Regions from separate parts of the Serratia sp. NFX21 genome, predicted to be linked through region 2. Evidence: predicted binding sites of a transcription regulator. Region 2 holds the regulator's gene; each other region holds the start of a gene.
The links. Region 2 encodes sigma-54, which starts transcription at its own class of promoters, with help from an activator protein. Its sites were predicted from a motif close to GTTGGCACANNTTTCGCTNT; they were not measured.
Positions count from the first base shown of each region.

Region 1: glnA (glutamate--ammonia ligase) is a predicted target of sigma-54. The motif match lies at 2,698-2,717, and genes of this name have one in related genera.
Region 3: hycA (formate hydrogenlyase regulator HycA) is a predicted target of sigma-54. The motif match lies at 1,857-1,876, and genes of this name have one in related genera.

Region 1 is NZ_CP183196.1:393,581-403,545, forward strand. It holds gene yihX (glucose-1-phosphatase) at 1-438, opposite strand, end outside; gene typA (ribosome-dependent GTPase TypA) at 603-2,426, opposite strand; gene glnA (glutamate--ammonia ligase) at 2,797-4,206, shown strand; gene glnL (nitrogen regulation protein NR(II)) at 4,391-5,440, shown strand; gene glnG (nitrogen regulation protein NR(I)) at 5,449-6,861, shown strand; gene ACNT1W_RS01885 (YshB family small membrane protein) at 6,975-7,097, shown strand; gene hemN (oxygen-independent coproporphyrinogen III oxidase) at 7,145-8,518, opposite strand; gene yihI (Der GTPase-activating protein YihI) at 8,701-9,252, opposite strand.
Region 2 is NZ_CP183196.1:5,078,475-5,088,439, reverse strand. It holds gene ACNT1W_RS23830 (BglG family transcription antiterminator) at 1-1,731, shown strand, start outside; gene npr (PTS phosphocarrier protein NPr) at 1,787-2,059, opposite strand; gene rapZ (RNase adapter RapZ) at 2,056-2,910, opposite strand; gene ptsN (PTS IIA-like nitrogen regulatory protein PtsN) at 3,042-3,503, opposite strand; gene hpf (ribosome hibernation promoting factor) at 3,667-3,954, opposite strand; gene rpoN (RNA polymerase factor sigma-54) at 3,978-5,411, opposite strand; gene lptB (LPS export ABC transporter ATP-binding protein) at 5,462-6,187, opposite strand; gene lptA (lipopolysaccharide ABC transporter substrate-binding protein LptA) at 6,194-6,733, opposite strand; gene lptC (LPS export ABC transporter periplasmic protein LptC) at 6,702-7,280, opposite strand; gene kdsC (3-deoxy-manno-octulosonate-8-phosphatase KdsC) at 7,277-7,831, opposite strand; gene kdsD (arabinose-5-phosphate isomerase KdsD) at 7,849-8,835, opposite strand; gene ACNT1W_RS23775 (calcium/sodium antiporter) at 8,856-9,833, opposite strand; gene ACNT1W_RS23770 (hypothetical protein) at 9,854-9,965, opposite strand, start outside.
Region 3 is NZ_CP183196.1:3,041,920-3,051,884, reverse strand. It holds gene hypD (hydrogenase formation protein HypD) at 1-243, opposite strand, end outside; gene ACNT1W_RS14445 (HypC/HybG/HupF family hydrogenase formation chaperone) at 230-523, opposite strand; gene hypB (hydrogenase nickel incorporation protein HypB) at 514-1,308, opposite strand; gene hypA (hydrogenase maturation nickel metallochaperone HypA) at 1,324-1,668, opposite strand; gene hycA (formate hydrogenlyase regulator HycA) at 1,931-2,398, shown strand; gene ACNT1W_RS14425 (4Fe-4S dicluster domain-containing protein) at 2,486-3,100, shown strand; gene ACNT1W_RS14420 (proton-conducting transporter membrane subunit) at 3,100-4,968, shown strand; gene ACNT1W_RS14415 (respiratory chain complex I subunit 1 family protein) at 4,979-5,914, shown strand; gene ACNT1W_RS14410 (NADH-quinone oxidoreductase subunit C) at 5,937-7,640, shown strand; gene ACNT1W_RS14405 (formate hydrogenlyase complex iron-sulfur subunit) at 7,653-8,198, shown strand; gene ACNT1W_RS14400 (NADH-quinone oxidoreductase subunit B family protein) at 8,195-8,992, shown strand; gene ACNT1W_RS14395 (formate hydrogenlyase maturation HycH family protein) at 8,989-9,405, shown strand; gene hycI (hydrogenase maturation peptidase HycI) at 9,398-9,868, shown strand.

The sequences.
Region 1 (9,965 bases), 560 kb from region 2:
GATGTTGGCGTCCGGTTTGCGCATACCGATGTCCTGAGACAGGTACAGATGATCGGCGGCTTCCGCCACTTGCGGGTAGTGTTGCGGCCAGTAATTGCAGTGCAGGCGGTTGGTGTTCGACAGCACCACGACACGGTGACCTTCGCTACGCAGACGTTTCATGATGTCGATCACTTCCGGGCGCAGGGCGACAAACACCGCCTGCCAACCGGTAGCGAACTGTTCGAAACTCAGAGCGATACCCATCTCTTCACTGAGTTGCCCGGCAAAATCTTCATCGCTGATTTCACCGCGCTCATGCTGTTGGAACAGCTCGCCCATGGTGAAACGTTCGGACAAGACCGCCAGCGGCGTACCGCTTAAATTGCTCCATACACCCAGTACACGTTTGAAATCGATATCGACGATCACATTACCTAAATCAAAGATATACAGCATAGTCCTCTCCTGATGGGCCGGTGAGATTTTACTGTAGCGGGAAAAACAGAGGCTGAATAGAGAGCAGGTGGAAAAGCGTATAGCACGCGGCAGAAATGGGAAAAGACAGAGGAAAAAACTCAGGGCGCTGGACGCGCCCTAAGTGTTGCAGACTAAATCAGCGATTAAGCTTCTTTAGGACCGCGGCTTGCACGCTTACGATCGTTTTCAGTCAGGTGACGTTTACGAATACGTACGGACGTTGGCGTAACTTCTACCAGTTCGTCATCATCGATGAATTCCAGAGCTTGCTCCAGGGACATCTTGATAGCAGGAACCAGGGTAGTCGCTTCGTCAGTACCGGAAGCACGCATGTTGGTCAGCTTCTTACCGGTCAGGCAGTTCACGGTCAGGTCGTTAGAACGTGAGTGAATACCGATGATCTGGCCTTCATACACTTCTGCACCGTGACCCAGGAACAGCTTGCCGCGATCTTGCAGACCGAACAGGGCGAATGCTACTGCCTTGCCCTGGCCGTTAGAGATCAGCACGCCGTTCTGGCGCTGGCCGATTTCACCCTGGCGCACGTCATCGTAGTGGCTGAAGGTGGAGTACAGCAGGCCGGTACCGGAAGTCATGGTCATGAACTCGGTACGGAAACCGATCAGGCCACGCGCAGGGATCAGGTAATCCAGGCGAATACGACCTTTGCCGTCTGGGATCATGTCCTTAACGTCACCTTTACGCTCACCCATGGCTTGCATGACTGAACCCTGGTGCTGTTCTTCGATATCCAGCGTCACGTTTTCGAATGGCTCTTGCATGCGGCCATCGATTTTACGGTTGATAACTTTAGGACGGGAAACCGCCAGCTCGAAACCTTCACGACGCATGTTTTCGATCAGAACCGACAGGTGAAGTTCACCACGGCCAGATACGCGGAATGCATCAGCATCTTCGGTTTCTTCAACACGCAGTGCCACGTTGTGCACCAGCTCTTTGTTCAGACGGTCGAGGATCTGACGTGAAGTCACGTACTTGCCTTCTTTACCACAGAACGGAGAGGTGTTGACGTTGAAGTACATGGTTACCGTCGGTTCATCAACAGACAGTGCCGGCAGCGCTTCAACCGCGTTCACATCACAGATGGTGTCAGAGATGTTCAGCTCGCCCAGACCGGTGATAGCGATGATGTCACCCGCTTCAGCGATAGGCGCTTCGATACGCTCCAGACCCATGTGGGTCAGAACCTTGGCAACTTTACCGTTACGGGTTTTGCCTTCGCTATCAATGATAGTGATCTGTTGGTTCGGCTTGACCTTACCACGCTTGATACGGCCGATGCCGATAACGCCCACGTAGTTGTTGTAGTCCAGCTGAGAGATCTGCATCTGGAACGGTGCTTCGAGCTCAACCTGCGGTGCAGACACGTGGTCTACGATCGCCTGATACAGCGGGGTCATGTCTTCCGCCATCTCGTTGTGGTCAGTACCCGCGATCCCCATCAGTGCAGAAGCATAGATGATTGGGAAGTCGAGCTGCTCGTCGGTCGCGTCGAGGTTAACGAACAGGTCGAAGACCTGATCAACAACCCAATCAGGACGTGCGCCTGGACGGTCAACCTTGTTGATTACCACGATCGGCTTCAGACCATTAGCAAACGCTTTTTTGGTCACGAAGCGGGTTTGCGGCATTGGGCCATCCATTGCATCCACAACCAGCAGCACCGAGTCAACCATTGACATCACACGCTCAACCTCACCGCCGAAGTCGGCGTGTCCTGGGGTATCCACGATGTTGATGCGGTAGTCTTTCCAATTAATGGCGGTGTTTTTAGCGAGGATGGTAATCCCACGCTCTTTCTCCAAATCGTTGGAGTCCATTACGCGTTCGGTGGCTTCTACACGCTCTCCGAAAGTACCGGATTGTTGCAGCAGCTTATCAACCAGGGTGGTCTTACCATGGTCAACGTGGGCAATAATGGCGATGTTACGCAAATTTTCGATCACAGCTTTGCCTCAGGCATTAGAAATAGCGCGCTATTGTACACGTATTAAGCGAGGGACTAAACAAGATCACAACAGTCTCTTATAAACAACTGTGTACAGGTCAGTATGTGATCCCTTTCACGGTGCAAAAAGCAGCATCTGGTGCACTTTTGCACCATTACAGTGCTCCATCACGCATTGATTGCACCATTTAGGTGCAAACCGTCACTGATGGTGCATACTGATTCTGTGCAAAAGCCGCGCAGAAAGGCGATTAAAGCGCTTTCGCAAAGTTGGCACAGTTTTCGCTTTAGTCTTTTCAAGACAAAAAAAGCCAGTTCCACAGATTCGTTCCACGACGAAGACAATGACAAATCCGGGAGAGTTAAGTATGTCCGCTGAACACGTTTTGACGATGCTGAATGAGCATGAAGTGAAATTCGTAGACCTGCGTTTCACTGACACCAAGGGTAAGGAACAGCACGTTACCATCCCTTCTCATCAGGTAAATGCCGACTTCTTCGAAGAAGGTAAAATGTTTGACGGCTCCTCGATCGGTGGTTGGAAGGGCATCAACGAATCTGACATGGTGCTGATGCCAGACGCCAGCACGGCGGTATTGGATCCGTTCTTCGAAGAATCCACTCTGATCATTCGCTGCGATATCCTCGAGCCAGGCACCATGCAGGGCTACGACCGTGACCCGCGTTCAATCTCCAAGCGTGCAGAAGACTTCCTGCGTTCTTCCGGCATCGCGGACACCGTGCTGTTCGGGCCTGAGCCAGAATTCTTCCTGTTCGATGATATTCGTTTCGGCAGCAGCATCCGTGGTTCCCACGTAGCTATCGACGATATCGAAGGCGCATGGAACTCCGGCACCAAATACGATGGCGGCAACAAAGGTCACCGTCCGGCAGTCAAAGGCGGTTACTTCCCGGTTCCTCCGGTCGACTCGTCACAGGACATCCGTTCTACCATGTGTTTGACCATGGAAGAAATGGGCCTGGTGGTTGAAGCTCACCACCACGAAGTGGCAACCGCAGGTCAGAACGAAGTGGCAACCCGCTTCAACACCATGACCAAGAAAGCCGACGAAATCCAAATCTACAAATACGTGGTTCACAACGTGGCTCACGCATTTGGTAAAACCGCGACCTTCATGCCGAAACCTATGTTCGGTGATAACGGCTCCGGTATGCACTGCCACATGTCACTGTCCAAGAACGGGACTAACCTGTTCGCCGGCGACAAATACGGCGGCCTGTCTGAAACTGCCCTGTTCTACATCGGCGGCATCATCAAGCACGCCAAAGCGATCAACGCCCTGGCCAACCCGACCACCAACTCTTACAAGCGTCTGGTCCCAGGTTACGAAGCACCGGTGATGCTGGCTTACTCAGCCCGTAACCGTTCGGCTTCCATCCGTATCCCAGTGGTAGCCAGCCCGAAAGCGCGCCGTATCGAAGCCCGTTTCCCGGATCCAGCGGCCAACCCATACCTGTGCTTCGCAGCTCTGCTGATGGCAGGCCTGGACGGTGTGATTAACAAAATCCACCCTGGCGATGCCATGGACAAAAACCTGTATGACCTGCCACCGGAAGAAGAAGCTGAAATTCCAAAAGTTGCAGGCTCTCTGGATGAAGCGCTGGCTGCACTGAGCGAAGACCGCGAGTTCCTGACCCGCGGTGGCGTATTCACCGACGACGCGATCGACGCTTACATCGATCTGCGTAAAGAAGAAATGGACCGCGTTCGCATGACGCCACACCCGGTTGAGTTCGAACTGTACTACAGCGTTTAAGTTTTACCGCGCCGTCTGCGGACGGCGCTCAGATTTAGTTGTCTTTTTTTGTTGCCGTGGAAACTTTCTGCCCATCTTCGGATGGGTTTTTTTCTCCACCGTATTTTCTGCAAAACTATTCCGTGCCGCACGCAGGGCGGATGGAGTAGGATAGATGCACTAAAAAGGTGCAGGAGTCTGCTATATGGCAACTGGCAAGCTGCCCGATGCTGGGCAGATCCTCAATTCTCTCATCAACAGCATCCTGCTGTTGGATGACTCGCTGGCGGTTCATTACGCCAATCCGGCGGCACAACAACTGCTGGCACAAAGTTCCCGTAAACTTTTCGGTACACCGTTACCCGATCTGCTCGGCTATTTTTCGCTGAATGTCGATCTTATGCGTGAGAGCCTGCGCGCCGGCCAGGGCTTTACCGATAGCGAAGTGACCCTGGTGGTTGACGGGCGCGCGCATATCCTCTCCCTGACCGCCCAGACGCTGTCTGAAGGCTATATCCTGATCGAACTGGCGCCGATGGATAACCAACGCCGCCTGAGCCAGGAACAACTGCAGCACGCCCAGCAGGTTGCCGCCCGCGATCTGGTTCGTGGCCTGGCGCATGAGATTAAAAATCCGCTTGGTGGGCTGCGCGGTGCGGCGCAGTTGCTGGCCAAGGCTCTGCCCGATCCGTCGCTGACCGAATACACCAAGGTGATCATTGAACAGGCCGACCGCCTGCGCAATCTGGTCGATCGCCTGCTGGGCCCACAACGGCCAGGCCAGCACATTACTCAAAGTATTCATCAGGTGGCGGAGCGAGTCTGCCAACTGGTGTCGCTGGAGAAGCTGGATAACGTAACGCTGGTACGCGACTACGACCCGAGCCTGCCGGAGTTGGCGCACGACCCGGATCAAATCGAACAGGTGTTGCTGAACATCACTCGCAATGCGCTGCAGGCGCTGGGTGAAGCCGGTGGCACCATTACGCTGCGCACCCGAACCGCATTCCAGATCACCCTGCACGGCACCCGCTACCGGTTAGCGGCACGTATCGATATTGAAGATGACGGCCCCGGCGTACCGGCGCAGTTGCAGGACACGCTGTTTTACCCAATGGTCAGCGGCCGCGAAGGCGGAACCGGCCTGGGTTTATCCATCGCCCGTAATCTTATCGATCAGCATTGCGGAAAAATTGAATTTAACAGTTGGCCAGGACATACCGAATTCTCGGTTTACCTGCCTATTCGCCAGTGAGGTTTTCTATGCAACGAGGGATAGTCTGGATCGTCGATGACGATAGCTCCATCCGCTGGGTGCTTGAACGCGCGCTCACTGGAGCGGGTGTGAGTTGCGTGACCTTTGAAAATGGCAATGCGGTACTGGAAGCCCTGGCCACGCAAACTCCTGACGTGTTGCTGTCTGACATCCGCATGCCGGGTATGGATGGTCTGGCGTTGCTCAAGCAGATCAAGCAGCGTCACCCCATGCTTCCGGTCATCATAATGACGGCACATTCGGATTTGGACGCCGCGGTCAGCGCCTACCAGCAAGGAGCGTTCGATTACCTGCCAAAACCCTTTGATATCGATGAAGCGGTCGCGCTGGTAGAGCGCGCCATCAGCCATTATCAGGAACAGCAACAACCGGCGCGCAGCCAGCCGGCCAACGACCCGGTGGCGGACATTATCGGCGAAGCCCCGGCGATGCAGGACGTGTTCCGCATCATTGGCCGTCTGTCGCGTTCATCGATCAGCGTGCTGATCAACGGCGAATCCGGCACCGGTAAAGAGCTGGTGGCCCATGCCCTGCATCGCCACAGCCCGCGAGCCAAATCTCCGTTTATCGCGTTGAATATGGCGGCGATCCCTAAAGACCTGATCGAATCCGAGCTGTTCGGCCACGAAAAAGGGGCTTTTACCGGTGCCAATCAGATCCGTCAGGGCCGTTTTGAGCAGGCCGATGGCGGGACACTGTTCCTGGATGAAATCGGCGATATGCCGCTGGATGTTCAAACCCGTTTACTGCGGGTGCTGGCCGATGGTCAATTCTACCGGGTCGGTGGATACGCGCCGGTGAAGGTGGACGTGCGCATTATCGCCGCCACCCATCAGAACCTGGAGCTGCGGGTACAGGAAGGTAAATTCCGTGAAGATCTGTTCCATCGCCTGAACGTCATTCGCGTACATCTGCCACCGTTGCGTGAACGTCGTGAGGACATACCTCGTCTGGCGCGCTACTTCCTGCAAGTGGCGGCAAAAGAGCTGGGCGTTGAGGCGAAGAATCTGCATCCGGAAACCGAAACCGCCCTGACCCGCCTGCCGTGGCCAGGTAACGTGCGTCAGTTGGAAAACACCTGTCGCTGGTTAACCGTGATGGCCGCCGGGCAGGAAGTGCTGATTCAGGATCTGCCGAGTGAGCTGTTTGAAACCGCTGCGCCGGAAACGGCCGGCCACAGCTTGCCGGACAGTTGGGCTACGCTACTGGCGCAGTGGGCCGACCGGGCACTGCGTTCCGGTCATCAAAACTTGCTGTCGGAAGCGCAACCGGAAATGGAGCGCACTTTGCTCACTACCGCGCTGCGCCATACCCAGGGGCATAAGCAGGAAGCCGCTCGCTTGTTGGGTTGGGGCCGCAATACGTTAACGCGCAAGTTGAAAGAGTTGGGAATGGAATAGTTTGCGTTGTTGATTATAAAAAACACAATCAAGCGCACAAAAAATCGACGACTTCAGGCTTTACAGCCGCTCTGCCGGCAGTATGATCGGGGCGCACACTCTGGAGGCTCTCGATGCTGGACTCATTGGTCGCATTCATTTCCCAAGGCGCGGAGCTTGGCTCTGCCGCCAGCCACACACCGCAGGCAGCCGTTGCTGCGGTGTTGTGCGCCGCACTGATTAATTTCTTCAGTTAAATTTCTAATTAAAAAAATGGCCGCTAATGCGGCCGTTTCTTTATCGATCAAATAACCCGAGAGAATTGCTGAGTGCGCGCCTGTTGTCGCAGGTAGATATCAAAACACATGCAAATATTGCGGATCAGCAACCGACCGCGCGGTGTAACGCGAATACCCTGCTCGTCACGCTCCACCAGCCCATCACGTTCAAACGGTGCCAGCAGTTGCAGGTCTTCGGCAAAATAGCCGGCGAAGTCGATAGCGAACTGTTGCTCTATTGCCAGATAGTCCAGTTTGAAATTGCAGATCAGCGTTTTGATTACCTCACGCCGCAGACAGTCGTCTTCCGTCATCGCCAGGCCGCGCCACAAGGCATGCCCCTGCGCCTCAACGCTACTGTAATAGGTCTTCAGCTCTTTCTGGTTCTGGGCATAGCTGTCCCCCAGCATGCTGATGGCGGATACGCCCAGCCCCAGCAAATCGCTGTCACCCTGAGTGGTGTACCCCTGGAAGTTGCGGTGCAGTTTCCCTTCGCGCTGTGCCACGGCCAGTTCATCATCCGGGCGGGCAAAGTGGTCCATGCCGATAAACTGATAGCCGGACTCGGTCAGCGAGGCGATGGTCTGCTGCAGGATATCCAGTTTCTGCTGCGCGCTCGGCAAATCCGCATCTTTGATTTTGCGTTGGGCTGCAAACAGGTTCGGCATGTGGGCGTAGTTAAATACGCTGAGACGATCCGGGTTGAGTTCCGCCACCCGCTGCAGGGTGTAAGCAAAGCTCTCCGGCGTCTGCTTTGGCAGCCCGTAGATCAAATCAATATTGGTGGAGTTAAAGCCCAAAGCCTTGGCGCGAGCGATCAGAGCGAAGATAAAGGTTTCATCCTGCTCACGGTTCACCAGCCGCTGCACTTCTTTATTGAAATCCTGCACCCCCATGCTCAGGCGATTAAAGCCTTCGCTGCGTAAATGATCGAGCACATCCAGCTCAATCTCACGCGGATCGACTTCGATCGACATTTCCAAATCGGGGAGAAAATCAAAGTGTTGGCGCAGCATTGCCACCAGCTTGCTGATTTGCGACTTGCTCAGGTAGGTCGGCGTGCCGCCACCCCAATGCAACTGACCAACTTTACGCCCGGCAAACAGAGGCGCGCGCTGGGCGATTTCCTGTGCCAGCACCGCCAGATATTCATCGGCCTTGTGCGTCTGACGCGTCACCAGTTTATTGCAGCCACAGAAATAGCAGAGTTTGTGGCAGAAAGGGATATGCACATACAGCGACAGCGGACGTTCTGGATAGCGCGCAGCAGCGCGTTGAAACGCCGCTTCGTCATAGCCCTGGTTGAACTCCAGCGCTGTGGGGTATGAGGTATAACGCGGCCCTGAATAGTTATATTTCTGGATCAGGGCCAGATCCCAGACAATTGCCTGCTCTGACATGCTCACTCCTTCCGATATTTTTTTCTACCGGGCCGGGAAATGGGCAGTTGTCTACGCTGTCTGGCCGCGGAAGCGCTGCGAAAACGCGTTTTGCGTTTAGACAGCCGCCATAGTTTACCGAATAACCACAGCAGATAACACATCAAGAGTAGGGCTATTGTCAGGATCAGCCACATGACGCGTTAAATTACGTCTTTTGGGTTACCGCCTTTCAGCAGCTTCAGGATATCTTCCCGCTTCTCTTCTTCTTCTTCGTCGTCATCACCCAATTCAATGCCCAATTGCTCCATCAGGGCATCGATACGATCCAGCGTCTGATCAACATATTTCTGATCTTCGGCGCTCAGAGTCTCGCCGTCATCAATGCGATCCAGCAGTGCGTCCAGACGCTCATCATTTTCCAGCTTGGCCAGTTCTTCTTCCGGCGTCAGACGTGGCTTAGGCTTGGCTTCAGCTTTCGGCTTGGGTTGCGGTTTGGCTTTTGGCTTATCTTCAACCACCAGCGCTACCGGCACTTTGCTGCCGATACGCGGATCTTTGGCCTGGGCCGCCGCTTTATTTTTTTGATTGGTGGACTCAACCTGGGTGCGAGAACCGGAAGCGAGACCACGGCGTTTTTTCGCACGCTTGTGTTCACGGGCTTCCTGATCGAGCTCCGCACGGCTTTTCTTTTTGTTTTTCGGCGTCGCCGCGCTGCTGCGTGGGGCGCGAGGTGCTTTTGATGGCTGGTTCATAGCGTATGCTCTTAGGTATGTAGATTCAGTATAGAGATAGATGCTATACGATTGCGGCGGAATCTAGCAGAAAGCGGACAAAGAAAAAAGGCGGCAGGTTAAACCTGCCGCCTTTTTGCACCCTCTTTCGAAGGATATTCCTGCTACGCGCTCCGTGCGCACACTCAACATCCTGGTTTTTCCTTTTGCTATAAACGCATTCCCTGCCGCACTACGTCCTTCATCCTGAAAGAAAAATCGTCCCTGGCACAATCCCTGCACATCCACTCTTCCTGAGCGCGCTTCCTGCGGGCATCCAAATTGCAGTGACTTCACCATCCTTGTGCTATTCGCAAATTCAGATGCAAATAGGTCAATTCCTTCTGGGTTCATCCTGGCACTCCAGCACTTCCTGTGCACTCCATGAGATTTATCACCCTTCCCGGATGTTCCTTAATCCTGCACAGCCTTGTGCTGCAACCTACTTTACGCTATCAGGAGTTAGGCTCAAGGTAGCGGCCGGGCAATTGGCATAACAAAAAACACATCGGAGAATTAACATTCTGTTTTTAAAGGTAAAGAATAAAAACAGCTTTCGAATAAAGCGACATTGCCCCCTATTCGAATGGCGAATGTCTCACAAGCTCGCTGAGGTCTGACTGCCACGCCCTGCTGGCCCGATGCTTAAAAACAGAGAAACACACCATTTTTACCGCTGATGCAGTTATAATCGC
Region 2 (9,965 bases):
TATCGCCTGCAGGTCGATGACGTCGTACTGTTTAGCGCCCTGCAACATCAGGAACGTAAAAAACACGCCACGCCACGCAGCGCGCAGGAACGGGTGCACTATTTGCTGATTCGTTTTCTGACCTCAGCCTTTTCTCTGAAACTTGAAGATTTAGCCGATGAATGGTTTGTCAGCCGTGGCACGCTGCAAAACGACATGGCTGAGGTAAGAGAGCGTCTGGCGCACTACCAATTGACCATTGAAACCAAACCGCGCTACGGCATGAAGCTGTTTGGTTCGGAGATGGCGATCCGCGCCTGTCTGACCGATCTGTTATTCCAGCTGCATCTGGCCGATGCCGAAAATCCACTGCTCAACAATGAGATCCTGCGTCAACCGCAGGTGACGACCTTTGCCGGTTTGCTGCATCCGTTGCTGTCGCAATATGCCATTCGTTTGACGGACGAAGGTGAGCAGTATCTGATTTTCTATTGTGCAGTCGCGCTGCAACGCATTACCGATGGTTATCCGCTGCCGGACTTTGACGTTGAGGACGGGGATGACGCGGTGCGCAAGGTTTCGACCTGGCTGGCCGGGGAACTGCGTAAAGCCAGTGGCAAAGAGATATCGATAGCGGAAGAGGCCTACCTGCGGGTGAACATTGCTGCGCGGCGGGTGCAGGAGGTGCAACCTACCGAGATCAACGCCGACGATGAAGAAGCGCTGGTGGATTACATTCTGTCGTATATCAACGCGCACTATAACTACAATCTGCAGGGTGACAAGCAGCTGCGTGCCGATCTGCTGACCCATATCAAGACCATGATCACCCGGGTGAAATACCAGATTAATATCCCCAACCCGCTGCTGGCGAACATTAAACAGCACTACCCAATGGCCTATGACGTGACGCTGGCCGCGGTCTCCAGCTGGGGGAAATACACGCCCTACACCCTGAGTGAAAACGAGATCGGTTATCTGGTACTGCACATTGGCGTTGGGCTGGAGCGGCATTACAACATCGGCTATGAGCGACACCCGCAGGTGATGCTGGTGTGCGATACCGGTAACTCGACGGTGCGGATGATCCAGGCGCAGATCGCACGCAAATACCCGCAACTGGTGATGACGCGCATCGTTTCACTGCGAGATTACGAGGTGCTCAGCCATATCGACGAAGACTTCGTTATTTCCAATGCGCGGGTTAGCGAAAAGAACAAGCCGGTGGTGGTGATGTCGCCGTTCCCGACCGAATACCAGCTCGAACAGCTCGGCAAACTGGTGCTGGTGGATCGTACCAAGCCCTATATGCTGGAGAAGTTCTTCGACGCCGAGCATTTTATGTTGGTCAATGAACCGCTGACCCAGGCGGAATTATTCCAGCAGGTGTGCCGCCAGCTTGAGCAAGAAGGCTATGTTGGCGAAGATTTTTACCCTTCAGTGGTAGAGCGCGAGGCGATTGTTTCTACCCTGCTGGGTGAAGGGATCGCGCTGCCGCACTCGCTGGGGTTGCTGGCGAAAAAAACCGTCGTGGTGACGCTGCTGGCGCCACAGGGGGTGCCCTGGGGTGAAGGTGAAATTGCCCACGTGATTTTCCTGCTGGCGATCAGCAAGAGCGATTACGAAGAGGCGATGGCAATCTACGATCTGTTCGTCACCTTTGTGCGCGAACGTTCGATGAGTCGCCTGTTGGGCAGTGATAATTTCGACAGCTTCAAGGCGGTGGCGCTGGACTGTTTAAGTAGGATCTAGCTGCAGGAATGATGTGTTGTAAAGTAGGTGCGCTGCATGTAGCGCACCTGACTCTTTAGTCTTCGTCAAAACCGGAATTGATCAGTTCGATCACCGCCGCCAGTGCTTTCGCTTCATCCGGGCCGGTGGCTTCCACTTCGATATGACGGCCCTGCGCGGAGTCCAGCATCAGCAGCGCAATCACGCTGCTGGCTTCGGCCTCGGTGCCACTGTCGTTGCGTAGCATCACCTCGGCATCAAAGCTCTGCACCAGCTCAAACAGCTTCATCGCCGGGCGCGCGTGCATCCCCAGCTTGTTTTTGATTTCAACCGTTTGTTTGACCGTCATTGTTTGCGTTTTTCCAGCGTGCGGTGGCGCGACTGCACGTTTTTGCCGCGTGAGCGGAAGTAGTCGGCCAGCTGTTCTGCCACGTAGACTGAACGGTGCTTACCGCCGGTACAGCCAATGGCGACCGTCAGGTAGCTGCGGTTGTTGGTTTCCAGCATTGGCAACCACTGTTCGAGATAGCTGCGGGTCTGGTAGATAAAATTGTGCACTTCGGTGTGGCGATCGAGGAACGAGGCGACGGGTTTATCCAGACCGGTCATTGGGCGCAGTTTCGGATCCCAGTGCGGGTTAGGCAGGAAGCGCACGTCAAACACGTAATCGGCGTCGATTGGAATACCGTGCTTGAAACCAAAGGATTCGAACACCATGGTCAGTTCGCGCTCGCGTTTGCCCAACAGGCGGGTACGCAGCATTTCGGCCAGTTCATGCACTGACATTTCTGAGGTATCGATGATCAGATCGGCCCTGGAGCGCAGTGGCTCAAGCAGGTCGCTCTCTTCATCGATGGCGCTTTCCAGCGACAGGTTCTTGCTCGATAGCGGGTGCAGACGGCGAGTATCACTGTAGCGGCGAATCAGCGTATTACGATCGGCATCGAGGAACAGCAACTGCGGCGAAAAACTGTCCGGCAGTTGAGTCATCGCATATTCAAACACTTCCGGCGATTCCGGCATGTTACGTACGTCGATGCTTACCGCAGCGGAGCTATTGCGTTCCGCCAGCGTATTGGCAAGCTGCGGCAGCAGTACCACGGGCAGGTTATCAACGCAGTAAAAACCCATGTCTTCCAGCGCCCGTAAGGCGACGGATTTCCCTGAACCGGAACGGCCGCTGACAATCATCAGCACCATGTGGCAACTCCCCCTGGCATCTCAGTGGCGTTTATCGCCACCGTTAGAAACTTTAGGATCCCTGTCCGAACCGGGATCCATCGTGGCTAAACAGTATCGTTATCCGGGCTGGAAGTCACGCCAGCCGGGCGTTACTCGGTGATGATTTGGTAAAGCTCTTCGTCACTTTGCGCCGCACGCAGGCGGCGGCATACGGTTTTGTCGGCCAGGCGCTTGGCGACCAGCGACAGAGTATGCAAATGGGTTTTACATTGGTCGGCAGGTACCAGTAAGGCAAACAGCAGATCGACCGGCTGGTTATCAATGGCGTCAAAGGCGATAGGTTGGTCGAGACGGATAAACACGCCAACGGCCCGCAGTGTGTCCTCTTCCAGTTTGCCGTGGGGAATAGCGATACCATTGCCGATACCGGTACTGCCCATGCGCTCGCGGGTGAGAACCGCGTCAAATACTACCTGTGATGACAGGTTGAGCTGTTTTGCGGCCAGTTCGCTGATAATTTCCAAAGCCCGTTTCTTGCTGGTGCAATGGACGGAGCTTCTGGTGCACTCGATGTTTAACACCGAGCTTAATTGCATTGTTTCGTTGTTCATCTCATCTTCACTTAAAACCACACCAGCAAGCAGGAGGCTTGTGAGGTGATTTTTCGCCTTGTTTAACCCTTGATGGCTTATCGGCGCGATACCCATACAGGTAACGCGCCGATGGCCGAGGCTACGTTTGAGCCGTACCCGCTGACGGAAACGGCCCAGAATGTCAGTGTTGTTTCAGTTTGTCTTTATGTTTGTTCAATTGACGCGCCAGTTTGTCGATCAGGCTATCAATTGCAGCATACATGTTCTCGTCTTCCGAGGTGGCGTGCAACTCGCCTCCATTCACGTGCACCGTCGCTTCCGCAATCTGCTGCACTTTTTCCACACTAAGTACGACATACACCTGATTTATGCGATCAAAATACTGTTCGAGTTTGGCGAACTTGGTGTTCACGAACTCGCGCAAAGGTTCGGTGATTTCGATGTGGTGTCCGGTAATGTTGAGCTGCATAATGTCTTCCTTCTCAATAGAGGTCAAACCAACTGTTTACGCTGGTTGGACGGCGGGATGGACAAAGACTCTCGGTACTTGGCGACGGTACGCCGCGCCACGATGATCCCCTGGTCGGAGAGCAGGGTGGCCAGCTTGCTGTCGCTGAGCGGTTTGGCGGGGTTTTCCGCCGCGATCATTTTCTTGACCACTGCCCGGATCGCCGTAGAGGAAGCTTCGCCCCCGCTGTCGGTATTCACATGGCTGGAGAAGAAATATTTCAATTCGAAAATGCCGCGCGGACTGTGCAAAAACTTCTGCGTGGTCACGCGTGAAATTGTCGATTCATGCATCTCCACGGCCTGGGCAATATCTGCCAGCACCATGGGCTTCATAAATTCTGTGCCCTGTTCAAAGAACGCCTGTTGCTGCTCGACGATGCAGCGCGAAACTTTCAGCAGAGTGTCGTTTCGGCTTTCCAGACTTTTGATCAGCCATTTCGCTTCCTGCAAATTGCTGCGGATGTACTGCCCGTCACTGTCGTTACGTGCGCTATTGCCCATCGCGGCGTACTGCTGGTTGATCTTCAAGCGTGGAATGCTGTCGCTATTAAGCTCGACCGTCCAGACATCCTGCACTTTGCGCACCAGCACGTCCGGGATCACATACTCGGATTCGCCGGTGTTGATCGACTGACCCGGACGGGGATCCAATGACTGGATCAGCAACATCGCTTCTTTCAGTGTATCTTCTTTTGAGCGCGTTGTTCGCATCAGGCTGCGAAAGTCGTGGTTAGCCAGCAGGTCCAGATGCTCACTGATGATCAGGCGTGCCTCAGCCAGATAGGGCGTGTCTTTAGCGTACTGGGAAAGCTGAACCAGCAGACAATCGCGCAGGTCGCGCGCGGCGACGCCAACTGGATCAAAACGCTGTACGCGCTTCAATACCGCTTCGACTTCGTCCATTGTCACATTATCGTCACCCAGGCTCTCCAGAATGTCTTCCAGCGGCACGGTGAGATAGCCGGTGTCGTCAACGGCGTCGACGATTGAGGTGGCAATAGCGGCATCGGTGTCGGAAAACGGCGTCAGATCCACTTGCCACATCAGGTAATCCTGCAGGGTCTGGGTGGTCTCGCCCTGATAAACCGGTAGCTCATCGTCACTGTAATCGGTGCGGGTACCGGACGGCGTACCGGCGGTGTAAATTTCGTCCCAGGTGGCGTCGAGCGGCAGCTCTTCGGGCATGTCCTTTTGTTCCAACGCCTCGCGGGTATCCAAACCTTCGGTTTCGACAGTTTCTTTGGCGTCGACTTCTTCGTGCAGGTCGCTCTGTTCAAGCAATGGGTTGCTCTCTAACGCCAGCTGTATCTCCTGCTGGAGCTCAAGCGTGGACAACTGCAGCAGGCGGATAGCCTGCTGGAGCTGGGGGGTCATGGCCAGTTGTTGGCTAAACCTGAGTTGCAAACCTTGCTTCATAATCTTCAGTCTACTTCCGTTAACAGTCGTCCATCAGGACGCGCTGGCACTCAGAGGCGGAATTCTTCGCCCAGATAAACGCGTTTCACCTGCTCATCGGCCAGAATAGCATCCGGCGTGCCGTGGGCAATCAGTTTGCCCTGGCTGACGATATAGGCGCGTTCACACACGTCCAGCGTTTCGCGCACGTTATGGTCGGTGATCAGCACGCCCAGGCCGCTGTCACGCAAGTGCTCGATAATTTTTTTAATGTCGATAACGGAAATCGGGTCAACCCCGGCGAACGGTTCATCCAGCAGGATGAATTTCGGATTCGCGGCCAGCGCGCGGGCGATCTCGACGCGGCGGCGTTCACCACCGGACAGCGCCTGGCCCAGGTTGTCGCGCAGGTGGGAGATATGGAATTCTTCCATCAGCTCTACCGCACGGTCTGCTCGCTGCTCGCTGCTGAGATCTTCACGGATCTCCAGCACGGCCATCAGGTTGTCATACACGCTGAGGCGGCGGAAGATAGAGGCTTCCTGCGGCAAATAACCGATGCCACGGCGCGCACGGGCGTGCAGCGGCAGCAGGCTGATGTCTTCTTCGTCAATCACGATACGCCCGGCATCACGCTGAACGATACCCACCACCATGTAGAAGGTGGTGGTCTTGCCGGCGCCGTTTGGCCCCAGCAGGCCGACGATCTCGCCGGATTTCACTTTCAGGCTGACGTCTTCAACAACTTTGCGGCCCTTGTAGGCTTTCGCCAGGTTTTCTGCGATGAGTGTAGCCATAAGTGATTAGTTACTCTTCTTTTGCCCGTTTTTGTCTTGCAACTGCGACGGTACCAGAACCGTAGTCACGCGTTTGCCTTTGTCGCTAAACGCCTGCATTTGCTGCTGTTGCACCAGATAGGTGATGCGATCGCCTTTTACGTTGCTGTCGAGCTGTTCCAGATAGGCATTCCCGGTCAGGGTCACCAACTGCGACGCCACATCGTAACGGACCTTCTGCGCGTGGCCTTTCACCGGCTTGCCGCTGTCTTGCATCTGATAGAAGGTCACCGGATTGCCAAAGGCTTCGATATAAGTTTTGTTCTGATCGCCGCCCGGACGGGTCACCACAACCTTGTCTGCCTTGATATCGATAGTGCCTTGCTTGATCACCACGTTATCGGTAAAGGTGCTGACGTTGCTCTGCATATCCAGAGACTGTTTCAGTGAGTCAATGCTTACCGGTTGGCTGGAGTCGGACTTCAGCGCCCAGGCGGGTGCGCTGGCGGCCAAAATCAAGCTGCCGATCAACAAATTACGGCTTGGTTTGTTGGTTCTGAATTTCATAGTTGGTCTTAACCTTATCAATCAGCTCAGCGGTTTTGGCCCGCAGGTTCCCACGCATTTTCATGCCGTTAGAGGTGAAGTTCGTCCCATAGAGCGTCACTTCGTCATCCGAAGCCACATCCTGGGTCACCAGGTTCACCTGAGCATTGTCTGTTTTAATTTTTTCCAGCTGTGAGGTGGTGGTCAGGCTGTTCACCTCGACATGGCCGTAAAGATACAGCATCCGGTCTTTAGTCAGTTTGGCGCGATCGGCGCGAACTGACCAGGTGGCCACCGCGTTTTCATCAAACAGCGTCATCACCGGCTGGGTAAACCAGCTTAATTCGTCGGCCTCATAGTACTTTACGTCTTCCGCCACCAGCTTATAGCTCAGCTTGCCGGTCGGATTGTACACTATGGTGACCGTGTGCTGGCTCTGATAAGTCGGGTCTTTACTGTTAGCCGGTCCCGGCATGGCATCATCATTGACATCCGTCATGTTCCAGCCAATCAGCGCCAATGCGATCACCGCCAGCAGGATGGTGATCCAAAGTTTGGTTTTACTCATATCGACAGCCCTTTGGCGTCCTCCAGCTTGTTCTGAGCCAAAAGAATAATGTCACACAGCTCGCGCACCGCACCGCGGCCGCCGGCAATGCGGGTAATATAGTGGGCTCGTGGCAGCAACAGAGGATGTGCATCTGCTACCGCGACCGCCAGGCCAACCTGGGCCATCACCGGCCAGTCGATCAGGTCGTCGCCGATATAGGCTACCTGATCTGCCGTTAGCGACAGTGTATCCAACAGTTCGCGGAAGGCCAAAAGCTTATCGGATTGCCCCTGATAAAGGTGGGTAATACCGAGGGTATTTGCGCGGTCTTCCAGGAGCTTGGCGGAGCGGCCGGTAATAATTGCCACTTCAATATCCGAGGTTTTCAGGCAGCGAATGCCGTAACCGTCGCGTACGTTAAACGCTTTTAGTTCTTCACCGTTGTTGCCCATGAAAATCAGGCCGTCTGACAGCACGCCATCGACATCACAAATCAGCAGGCGGATTTTACCGGCGCGCGCCATGACGTCTTGTTCTACAGGCCCGTAGCAGGTTTCAACCAGACTCATTGAGTTCTCTTCCATAATTAAACGACGCCGGCGCGCAGCATGTCATGCATATGTACCACACCCAGCAACTGGTCGCCATCGGCAACCAGCACTGAGGTGATATGACGTTGCTGCATCAGGTTCAGCGCGTCAACAGCCAGCAGGTTCGGACGCACTCGCACGCCACCGAGCGTCATGACATCGACGATCCTGGCCTCGTTGAGATTGATACCCATATCAAAAATCCGGCGCAGGTCACCATCGGTAAAGATACCGGCGATCTTCATCAGATCGTCACAGATGACCGTCATGCCCAGATTTTTGCGGGTGATTTCCAGCAGCGCGTCGCGCAGTGATGCATCGGCGCTGACGTGGGGAATTTCATCGCCGCTGTGCATGATATCACTCACGCGCAGCAGCAGTCGGCGGCCCAGAGCGCCACCAGGGTGTGACAACGCAAAATCTTCCGGCGTGAAACCGCGGGCTTTCAGCAGGGCGACGGCTAGCGCATCGCCCATCACCAGGGTGGCGGTGGTGCTGGTGGTCGGTGCCAGGCCGAGCGGGCAGGCTTCCTGTGGCACCTTGATGCACAGGTGAATATTCGCCGCTTTGCCCAGCGAGCTTTCCGGGTTGTTGGTCATGCAGATCAACGGGATTTGCTGGCGCTTCAATACCGGGATCAGCGCCTGGATTTCGTTGGACTCGCCGGAGTTGGAGATGGCGAGCACAATATCCTGTGCAGACACCATGCCCAGGTCACCGTGGCTGGCTTCCGCAGGGTGGACAAAGAACGAAGGCGTGCCGGTGCTGGCGAAGGTGGCGGCAATCTTGCAGCCGATATGGCCGGATTTGCCCATGCCCATCACCACCACTTTACCCGTGCATTCGGCGATCAACCCGCAGGCGCGGGTAAAGTCTGCATTGATGTATTGATCGAGCTGAGCCAGCCCGTCACGCTCAATCTGCAGCACTTCTTTGCCTGCCTGCTGAAAATCAAAGCCTGGTTGCAACTGAATGTTCGACATACTCATTCCCGCTCGTCGGTTTAGCCGAAAGTACTGAAAGGGTTAAAAAACAGCACCGCAAGATACGCAATAAAGCCACATAATAACAGAGCCCCTGCCAGATGACCGATGCGATGTTTACGCCCAACGCACAAGGCGGTGAGCACAATGCTGACCGCCAGCATCACCCAGTAATCGCGGTGGAAGGCGGCGCCATCGACACTGCCAGGGGACAGCAGGGCGGGGACACCCAGCACTATCACCGTATTGAAAATGTTGGAGCCGATGATATTGCCAATTGCCATATCATCCTCACCCTTTAGTGCTCCGGCGATGGAGGTCGCCAGCTCCGGCAGGCTGGTGCCGACAGCGATAAGGGTCAGGCCGACCACCAGCTCACTCATACCGAAAAAGTGCGCGATCACCGTGGCGTTATCGACCACCATTTTGGAAGACAGCGGCAGAATGATAAACGCCAGCACCAGCCACAGCACCGCCACGGTGTTGCTGCTGTCCTGCGGCAGCTCGGCCATTTGTTCCACGGTCAGGCTGTCGTTGCCTTCACGCTGTGCCAGCCGGGCAATTTTCAACATCAGCAGAATGAAGATGGCGGCGGCGGCCAACAGCACCACGCCATCCAGCCGACTTAGCGTGCCGTCCATCAGCACGAAACCGCACAATACTGTGACCGCCAACATCAGCGGCAGTTCGCGTCGCAACACTTCAGAACGTGCAGCCAGCGGGTGGATCAGCGCGGCAACGCCGAGGATCAAGAGAATATTGGTGATGTTGGAACCAATTACGTTTCCCACCGCCATATCTATCTGCCCGTTCAGCGCGGCGGTGGTCGAAACAAACAGTTCCGGCAGCGAAGTGCCGATGCCGACGATGGTCATGCCGATAATCAGCGGTGGCACACCAAGTGAACGAGAAATCACCGCAGCACCGTAAACTAAGCGGTCTGCGCCATACACCAGTAAAAATAAACCAACGATTAATAAAACTATCGCGAGAAACATGCAGGGTCCTTTGTTGGGAATTATCCCGGTTCGTTGGTTAAAAGCCGTAATTCGGCTATCTTGCTTTGCCCTCCGTTGCGCAGGCAAAATCCGCAGCAACGGGATTTCCCGGCTAATATATGAACACTTTCG
Region 3 (9,965 bases), 2.0 Mb from region 2:
GGCATCTATACGCCCCATGGGCAACACACAAACCGGGCAGCCCGGTCCATGAATGAACTCAATCTGCGGCGGCAGCAGTTTATCCAGGCCAAAGCGGAAAATGGCATGGGTATGACCACCGCATACTTCCATAATTTGCAACGGCCGCTCAGCGCTAAACGGCAACTGTGCGGCTCGCTGCCGAATATGCTGCAACAGGGTTTTTACCCGCTTCGGATCGCGGAACTCATCAACGTAATGCATGGTTGCCTTCCCCCGCCAAAAACAGCGCCACGTCCTGCTCCACTTCCCCCATCGCCTGCAGTGCCGAAAGCATCTCCTCGGCCTCTTGCCTGTCGAGCCGACTCATGGCGAAGCCGACGTGGATCAGCACCCAGCAGCCGATCATCGCTTCCCTGGGCTCACCCTCCTGGCGCACCAGTGCAATATTCACTTCCCGCTGCACGCCACAGACTTCGGCCCAGGCATGCTGAGGCTGCTTTTCATCCAGCGCCACGATCTGCCCTGGAACGCCTATGCACATAACTGTGTCTCCAGCCAGGCCAGCCACTGATCCATGCCTTCACCGCTGGTCGCCGAAAGGGTAATCACCTCAATCGTCGGGTTCACCTTGCGGGCATTGTCGATACAGGCTGCCAGGTCGAAGTTCAAATACGGCAGCAGATCGATCTTGTTCAGCAGCATCACCCGTGCGGCAGCAAACATATGCGGGTACTTGAGGGGTTTGTCTTCCCCTTCGGTAACCGACAGTACCGCTACCTTGTGGCGCTCCCCCAGATCAAAGCTGGCCGGGCAAACCAGATTGCCGACGTTCTCGATAAACAGCAGGCTGTGGGGTTTGAGTTCCAGACGCCGGGCGGCCTCGTGAACCATTTGCGCATCCAGATGGCAGCCTTTACCGGTATTGACCTGGATCGCCGGCACACCGGTGGCGCGGATACGTTCCGCGTCATTGGTGGTTTGCTGATCGCCTTCCACCACCGCGCACGGGTGCTGACCATGCAGCCGCAGCAGCGTTTCTGTCAGCAGTGTGGTTTTGCCAGAGCCGGGGCTGGAAACCAGATTCAGCGCCAGAATATGTTGGTTGGCGAAATACTGGCGATTACCCTCCGCCAGACGATCGTTCTTATCCAGCACCCGGGTTTCAATTTCCAGCATCCGGCGCTGGCTGATACCCGGTGCATGGGTGCCTGCCAGCCCCAAACCGTAATGCAGATCGCCCTGTACATTGCGTTGCGGACGGAATGGCACCTTCACATCCCCTTCAATGGTTAATTCACCCTGGGCACAACCGCAGGTACTGCACATATTCATTCCCCTCTGTTATTCAATTTCCAGGCGTTTTATTTGCAAGCCATCGTCGGCCTGTACCCGCAGATTTCGTCCGGTACAGTGCGGACAGACCAGCACCTGCGGTACCAGCAGCTCGACATCGCTCTGGCAGTCATGGCACCAACACAGCGCTTTCTGTTCCGCCAGATGCAGTTCGCAGCCTTCGGCCAGCGTGTCGCGGCACACCATGTCAAAACAAAACCGCAGCGACTCCGCTTCAACGCAGGAAAATGCGCCAATCTCGAACCATACCGCGGTGATGCGTTGCGCATTATTTTGGCGAGCCTGTTGCTGCATTATTTCCATCGCATGTTGGCATAAGGTTATTTCGTGCATCCGGCCTCCGTTAATGGCGATAAACGCGTTATTCCCTTCACGTTGCAAATATGATGCCAAGCCGCCAATGACATATTTGTCGAACCGACTGTCATCGTCAGTCATTAAATCAGTTACTCCCTAACGGATTGACGGATTAATTTAACTCTGATGGTTGAATTAAAAGGAAATAATGTAATTTACCGGAATTTGGCACGCTTTATGCTTTAACTCGCTGACCCGGAGCTATTTCGACAACGACTATCAATTTTGAGTGAGGACCATGAGTACAATCAGTGAAGTAACCAGTCAGGCCGATTACATCGCCAACAAAAGCAATCGTCTGATGGCACAATGGCAGACCTACCACAGCACTCTGGTTAAAGCGGTCACCACCACCAAAAAGAAGATTAATCATCAATTTACCTACGGGCAGGAAAACGATCTGCGCTTTGTGCTGTTTAACCACTTTACGGTCAGCATCCAGTTGAGCGAAGGGTTTTACAGCCGGGATATTTGCTACCGGATTAATCTGGCCACGGCCCACGAGCCGGAAAACTTTGCCCCTTTCGCCCATGCCACGCTGGATGAAAACGGCAATATCGACGAAGTAATAAACAACCGCGACATGCAGGCTGTATTTGAACATTACCTGGATAAGATCGCCGTTATTTATCAATGCCTGTTTGATTCCTTGCATGATGGTCACGCCATTCAAGACGCTCTGAAAAAAATAACCTTACCCGTCTGATCACAGGCGTTAATCACCGACAGAAAACTGTCGAAGCGTCATTTTTTACTGACGATTTCGTCATAAATGACGAAGCAAGGAGTGTGCATGAACCGCTTTATTATTGCGGACCCTAAATTGTGTATTGGCTGCAATACCTGTATGGCCAGTTGTTCTGCGGAACATCGGCAATATGGATTGCAGTCATTACCCCGCCTGCAGGTGATTCGCAACGCTCGCGACTCTGCGCCGGCGATGTGCCACCAGTGTGAAGATGCCCCCTGCGCGCAGGTATGTCCGGTCAATGCTATTCGCCATCAGGATGACGCCATCGTACTGAACGAAAGCCTGTGCATCAGTTGCAAGCTGTGCGGCATTGCCTGCCCGTTTGGTGCCATAGGTTTCGGCGGCAGCACCCCACTGGCGATCCCTGCGGACTGCAACACCTCGCTGGCATTGCCTGCGCCCCAAGCACCGCGCCCAATCAGCCCCTTCCTGGATTGTGTGCCCGGTGTCCGTGCCGTGGCGGTGAAGTGCGATCTCTGTGACTTCAGCCCCGAAGGCCCCGCCTGTATCCGCACCTGTCCGACCCAGGCGATCCGGCTGGTGACCGACCGAGACGTGCGCAACGCCAGCGAACAGAAAAGGCGCAATGCGATGCAGGCGCTCAGCGCCGAGTTGCCGTTTGCGGCCGTCCCTGGATCCCACAAGGAGCCAAATTGATGATATATGCCCTGTTGCCCGACCCGTTGTTACTGCTGACTTCGGCCCTGGTCGGGTATTTACTCTGCGCCCTGTTGGGCTGGTTACTGGCCCCCTGGTCGCGTGTCAGCACTTTGCTGAGCGGCGTTACCTTAATCTGTGCCGTCGCCTCGCTGTTGGCCGCGGTACAAATGCTGTTTGCCCCACTGCACAGCGCCCGTTTGCCGTGGCTGCATTACGCGGTGGAAATCAGTGGCCTTAACGCCCTGTTACTGCTGGTGATGGCTCTCTGCGGGGTCTTTGCCGCGCTGTATCACGCAGGCAGCTTATCCAGACTGAACCCTCGCGCCCGTGGCCGGTTGGTTGGGTTAAGCAACCTGATGCTGGCGGCCTTAAGCGCTGCGGTGATGGCCGATAATGCCCTGGCCTTGCTGTTGTTGCTGGAATTGGCGGCGCTTTGCGGCTATTTCCTGATTGTCCATGCCCCAAGCGCTAAAAGCCTGCGCGCCGGACATAGTCAGTTCTTGCTGATGCGCTCAGGCACCCTGCTGTTGGTTGTCGCCTTCGCGCTGATCTATTGCCATAGTCACAGCCTGCAGTTCAGCGTGATCCGCGCTACGCCACTGCCGGACGCGTTACGTAATGCGGTATTCCTGCTGGCGCTGGCCGGGTTTGGCATTTTTGCCGGGCTGATGCCGTTACATGCCTGGGTGCCACAATCCCATAGCAGTGCGCCCGCCTCCGCCGCCATGTTGTTTTCCAGCGCGCTGATGAAGGTCGGCCTGCTGGGCATCCTGAAAATAGGGCTGGATCTGCTGGGTACGCCGCCGCTGTGGTGGGGATTACTGGTCTTGCTACTGGCTGCCGGTACGGCTTTCTTCGGCGGGCTGTATGCGATGATGGAGCACGATCTGCGCCGCTTGCTGGCTTACCACACGCTGGAGAACATCGGCATTATCCTGCTGGGCATCGGTGGCGCAATGGTCGGTACGGCGCTGCAACAACCGTTATTGACCGCCTTCGCCCTGATCGGCGGCCTGTTCCATTTGTTGAACCACAGCCTGTTTAAAAGCGCATTGCTGCTGGCAGCCGGTGCCATTGAACAACAGACCGGGCTGAAAGACATGGAGAAAATGGGCGGTTTGGCGCGGCTGATGCCCTGGACCGCCGTTTCTCTGCTGATTGGCCTGGTGGCGATGGCCGCGTTGCCGCCGTTGAACGGCTTCGCCAGTGAATGGTTGATCTATCAGGGACTGTTCCACTTCAGCGCGGCACCCGGTTTTATTGGCCATCTGTTTGGCCCGCTGCTGGCGGTGGCATTAGCCCTGACCGGTGCGCTGGCGGTGATGTGCGTCAGCAAAGTGTTTGGCGTGGCTTTTCTGGGCGCTCCGCGCTGCGACGCTGCGGCAAACGCGGTTCAGGCCAATGTTTGGCTGACGCTAAGCCATGCGCTGCCGGCTCTGTTGTGTCTGGTTTGCGGTCTGGGTGCGCCCTGGATCATTCCACTGTTTGCCCACCTGATCGGCCTGACGTCCGAACAGTCACTCTCCTTGTCCGATACGCTGGTTTCCACCCCGCTGATCGCCATTTTATTGCTGGCGATGCCGCTACTGCCGTTGTTGATCGCGGCGCGTTACCAGACGCGTCGGCAACCTCGGCGGGTACAAGGCAGCGCCTGGGCCTGTGGTTATGGGCATGAGGACGCGATGGTGATCACTGCCACCGGTTTTGCTCAGCCGTTGCGAGTGATGTTTGCCCCACTGTATCAACTGCGCCGCTGGCTACCGGGATCCTTCGGTGACCGGTTACACCGTAACGCATTCGTTGCCTTCTGCCGCGGTCTGGCCGCCGTAGAGTTGGCGGTGCTGCTGGTCGTGGCTTTTGCCTGAGGAGGTAACGATGACCTATCCCTATGTGTTACTCGGTTTGCTGCAGGCCCTGCTGTTACTGGCTGTTGCCCCGCTGTTTGCCGGCATCAGCCGGGTGCTGCGTGCCCGCATTCATACCCGACGCGGCCCCGGCGTATTACAGGAATACCGTGATATAGCCAAACTGCTTAAACGCCAAAGCGTGGCGCCGGGGGCTTCCGGTCTGGCTTTTCGCGCTATGCCTTACTTACTGACCGGCACCTTGCTGGCCATCGCCTGTGCACTACCGATGCTGACTACCGCCTCACCGCTGCCTGCCATCGGTGATGTGATCACCCTGATCTATCTGTTCGCCGTGGTGCGCTTTGTGTTTGCCATTGCCGGGCTGGATACCGGTAGCCCCTTCACCGCTATCGGTGCCAGCCGTGAGGCAGTGTTAGGCATTCTGGTCGAACCGATCCTGTTGCTGGCTCTGTGGGTGACGGCGCTGGTCGCCGGTTCTACTCAACTGAGCGCCATGGTGCAAAGCCTGCTGGGCTTGCCGCATCACGCCTGGCTGCCACTGCTGTTGGCCGGTTTGGCCTGCGCGTTCGCCACCTATATCGAAATGGGCAAGCTGCCGTTCGACATGGCGGAAGCCGAACAAGAGCTGCAGGAAGGCCCGCTGACGGAATATTCCGGCGTCGAGCTCGGCATTATCAAATGGGGCATCAGTCTCAAACAACTGGTGGTGCTGCAACTGTTCCTCGGCGTGTTCCTGCCCTGGGGCCAGGCGGCACAGCTCACTGCCCCGCAGCTGTTGACTGGACTGGTGCTGGCGCTGTTCAAGCTGTTGTGTGCGGTGGTGCTGATCGCGGTTCTCGAAAATAGCGTGGCACGTTTGCGCTTCCTCAAGACGGGCCGTACCACCTGGGCCGGTTTTGGGCTGGCTTTTCTGGCGCTGGTTTCCTGGCTGGTCGTCGGCTGAACAATGATTAAGGCAATCAATAATGACTAACGAACATCAAGGCCAGCACTATCTGGCGGCGTTGCAGCAACAATTCCCCGCTGCCATGCTGGCGGCAGAATGGCAAACGGCCGACCAACTGACGGTGACCGTCAAACTCAACGCGCTGCCGGAAGTGGTGGAATGGCTGTATTACCAACAGGGCGGCTGGTTGTCGGTGCTGTTTGGTAACGACGAACGCACACTGTGTGGCAATTACGCGCTGTATTACGTGCTGTCGATGGAGCAAGGCACCAAATGCTGGATCACGGTACGGGCCGAGGTTGACGCCCAAACGCTGGAGTTTCCTTCCGTTACGCCACGGGTGCCTGCTGCCGTCTGGGGTGAACGCGAAGTGCGCGACATGTATGGCCTGCGCCCGATCGGTTTGCCGGATGAACGCCGGTTGGTGCTGCCGGACGACTGGCCGGACGATCTCCATCCGTTACGCAAAGACGCCATGGATTATCGTCAACGGCCCGCGCCCACCACCGATGTGGAAACCTATCCGTTCCAGAGCCTGGCCGGCAGTAAAGCCAACGTGGTGCCGATCGGCCCGCTGCATATCACCTCGGATGAACCCGGGCATTTCCGCCTGTTCGTCGACGGCGAAGACATCATTGATGCCGACTACCGGCTGTTCTATGTGCACCGTGGCATGGAGAAACTGGCCGAAACCCGCATGGGTTACAACGAAGTGACCTTCCTGTCGGACCGGGTGTGCGGCATTTGCGGTTTTACCCACAGCGTGGCCTACACCAGTTCGGTGGAGAACGCGATGGGCATCCAGGTGCCGGAACGCGCCCAGATGATCCGCTCAGTGCTGCTGGAAGTGGAACGCCTGCACAGTCATCTGCTGAATCTGGGGCTGGCCTGCCATTTCGTCGGTTTCGACTCCGGTTTTATGCAGTTCTTCCGGGTGCGCGAACAGTCGATGAAGATGGCGGAGATCCTGACCGGTGCACGCAAAACCTATGGTTTGAACCTGATTGGCGGCATCCGTCGCGACATTATGAAAGACGACATGCTGCAAACCCTGCGGCTGGCGGCGCAAATGCGCAGTGAGTTGGTGGATCTGGTCGATATCTTGCTCAGCACGCCGAATACCGAACAGCGCAGCGTCGGGGTTGGCCGGCTCGATCCACAAGTGGCTCGCGACTACAGCAACGTCGGTCCGATGATCCGCGGCAGCGGCCACCGCCGTGATACCCGTATCGATCACCCCTTTGCCGGTTACGCCAAACTGCCGGTGGAACTGTGCGTAGAGGACGGCTGTGACGTCTATTCCCGCCTTAAGGTGCGCATTCACGAAGTGTTCAACTCGCTCGGCATCATCGAGTTCGGCCTGCAAAGCCTGCCGAGCGGGCCGCTGGCGGTTGATGGGTTCAACTATATTCCGCACCGTTTTGCCCTGGGCTTTGCCGAAGCCCCACGCGGTGACGATATTCACTGGAGCATGACCGGCGACAACCAGAAGCTGTTCCGCTGGCGCTGCCGTGCCGCGACCTACGCCAATTGGCCAACCCTGCGTTACATGCTGCGCGGCAACACGGTTTCCGACGCCCCGCTGATCATCGGCAGCCTGGATCCCTGCTATTCCTGTACCGATCGCATGACCATCGTCGACGTGCGCAAGCGCCAGTCCATCATAGTGCCGTACAAAGAGATTGAGCGTTATGGCATCGAACGGAAAAACAAACCGTTCTAACCGGAGCCCATCATGCTGAAACTGATTAAAAAAGTGCTGAAAACCGGCCCGGCCACCGTCGCCTATCCGAGCCAGCCGTTGGTTGTAGACCCCAACTTTCGTGGCAAGCCCGAATACAACCCACAGCAATGTATTGCCTGCGGGGCCTGCGCCAACGCTTGCCCATCCAATGCGTTGAGTATGACCACCGATCTGACCCGTGGCACGGTGCGCTGGCAGCTGTTTCTCGGGCGCTGCATCTTCTGCGCCCGCTGTGAAGAAGTTTGCCCCACCGCCGCCATCCGGCTTTCACAGCAGTTCGAGCTGGCAGTGTGGCGTAAAGAAGACTTATACGAGCAGGCCGACTTTGCCATCTGCCATTGCCGTCAATGCGGCAAAGCCTATGCGTCGCAGAAGGAAATTGACTATGCCATGGCGCTACTCGGGCTAAGCAGTACAGAAACCGCCACGCGCCGTACGCAGTTTGAAACCTGCCCGGCGTGCAAGCAACAGCAAAACCTGACTCAGGCCGATCGCATTGACGTTGGCCGCCATTTGACCCGGGAGATCATCTCATGAATCCGCCACTGATTGGCCCACGCGACGAAAATGGCCTGCCGGTGCCGATCACCCTCGACGAAAGTATCGCCAAGCTGAAAACCACCTTACTGCAGGATATCCGCCGCTCGGCCTATGTTTATCGCGTGGACTGCGGCGGGTGCAATGGCTGCGAAATTGAGATTTTTGCTGCCGTTTCCCCGTTGTTCGACGCCGAACGCTTCGGTATCAAAGTGGTTCCTTCACCCCGTCATGCCGATATTTTGCTGTTTACCGGGGCTGTCACCCGCGCCATGCGTATCCCGGCGATCCGCGCCTGGCAGGCTTCGCCCGATCCGAAAATCAGCATCTCTTACGGTGCCTGCGGCAACAGCGGTGGCATTTTCCACGATCTCTACTGCGTATGGGGCGGCACCGATCGCATCGTACCGGTTGATGTCTATATCCCCGGCTGCCCCCCGACGCCGGCCGCCACCATTTATGGCTTTGCCATGGCACTCGGCCTGTTGGATCAGAAAATCAAAGGCCATCAGCATGACGAAACCCAGGGCGAGGCCACCCGCCTGTTGCACCCGGCATTACCTCAGCCGCTGCGGGTGCTGCTGGATCGCGAAGCCCGGCGGATGGCCGGTTATCGCTATGGCCGCCAGATCGCCGACCAGTTTATGCAACTGTTGGCCGCAGACAGCCCATTGCCGGTCGAACAGCGCATTAGCGCCTACCTGCAACAGCAGGACGATATGCGTTTAAGCGAGATTGTCGGCAACCTGCTGGGGATCTATCAACGGGTATTGCGGGGGGAACTGCGACTATGAGCCACTCCCATGCCCAGGTGGTGTTCTACTCCCTGAGCCGCAAATTCGTGCAAGAGAAAAAGGCCCCGCCGAAAGCCCAGGAGGTGATCTATTACAGCCTGGCGATTGGCCACCATCTTGGCGTCATCGACTGTCTGGAAGCCAAACTCAGCTGCCCGCTGGCCGGTTTCCGCGCCTGGGTACAACAACTGCCCGCGGCCAGCACCGCCCGGCGCAAGCTGGAAGGGGTCGATCGCTTCGGTGAAATCTGTATCGACAGTAGCCATACCCACCTGCTGGCCACCGCGTTAAGCGCTGCCGCCCCGCAAATGGACCCCCAACAGCAAGACTGGAGCCAACAGTTGATCGCCCTGCTGCAGTCGATTGAAAACGAACCCGCCATCTACCTGATGGTCCGGAGGCATGATGACTGACGTTTTATTGTGTGTGGGCAACTGCATGATGGGCGATGACGGCGCCGGCCCGCTACTGGCGGAGCTCTGTGCCGGCAATCCCCCCGCCGGCTGGACGGTGATCGACGGCGGAGCCGCACCGGAAAATGACATTGGGCATATCCGCGAACTGCGCCCTGCGCGGCTGGTGATTGTCGATGCCACCGACATGGGGCTGGCTGCGGGAGAAACCCGGGTGATCGATGAAAAAGACATTGCCGACATGTTCATCATGACCACCCATAACCTGCCGCTGAATTTCCTGATCGACCAACTGCGCGAAACGGTGCCGGAAATCACCTTTATCGGCATTCAGCCTGAGGTGGTGGCGTTTTACTACCCGATCGGCGCCGCGGTACGCCGTGCGGTGACCACCCTGCACCAGCGGCTACATGACTGGCCAATAAATGGCGGTTACCCGCCACTGGTGGTGACGAATGTCTGACGCCGCATCGTCATTTGTGTCGAGATGCCGTCGGTCACTTCGTCAGCTTCAGGCTAACCCTCTGCTTTTATTTGATTTTCAGGGTTGGCACGCTTTA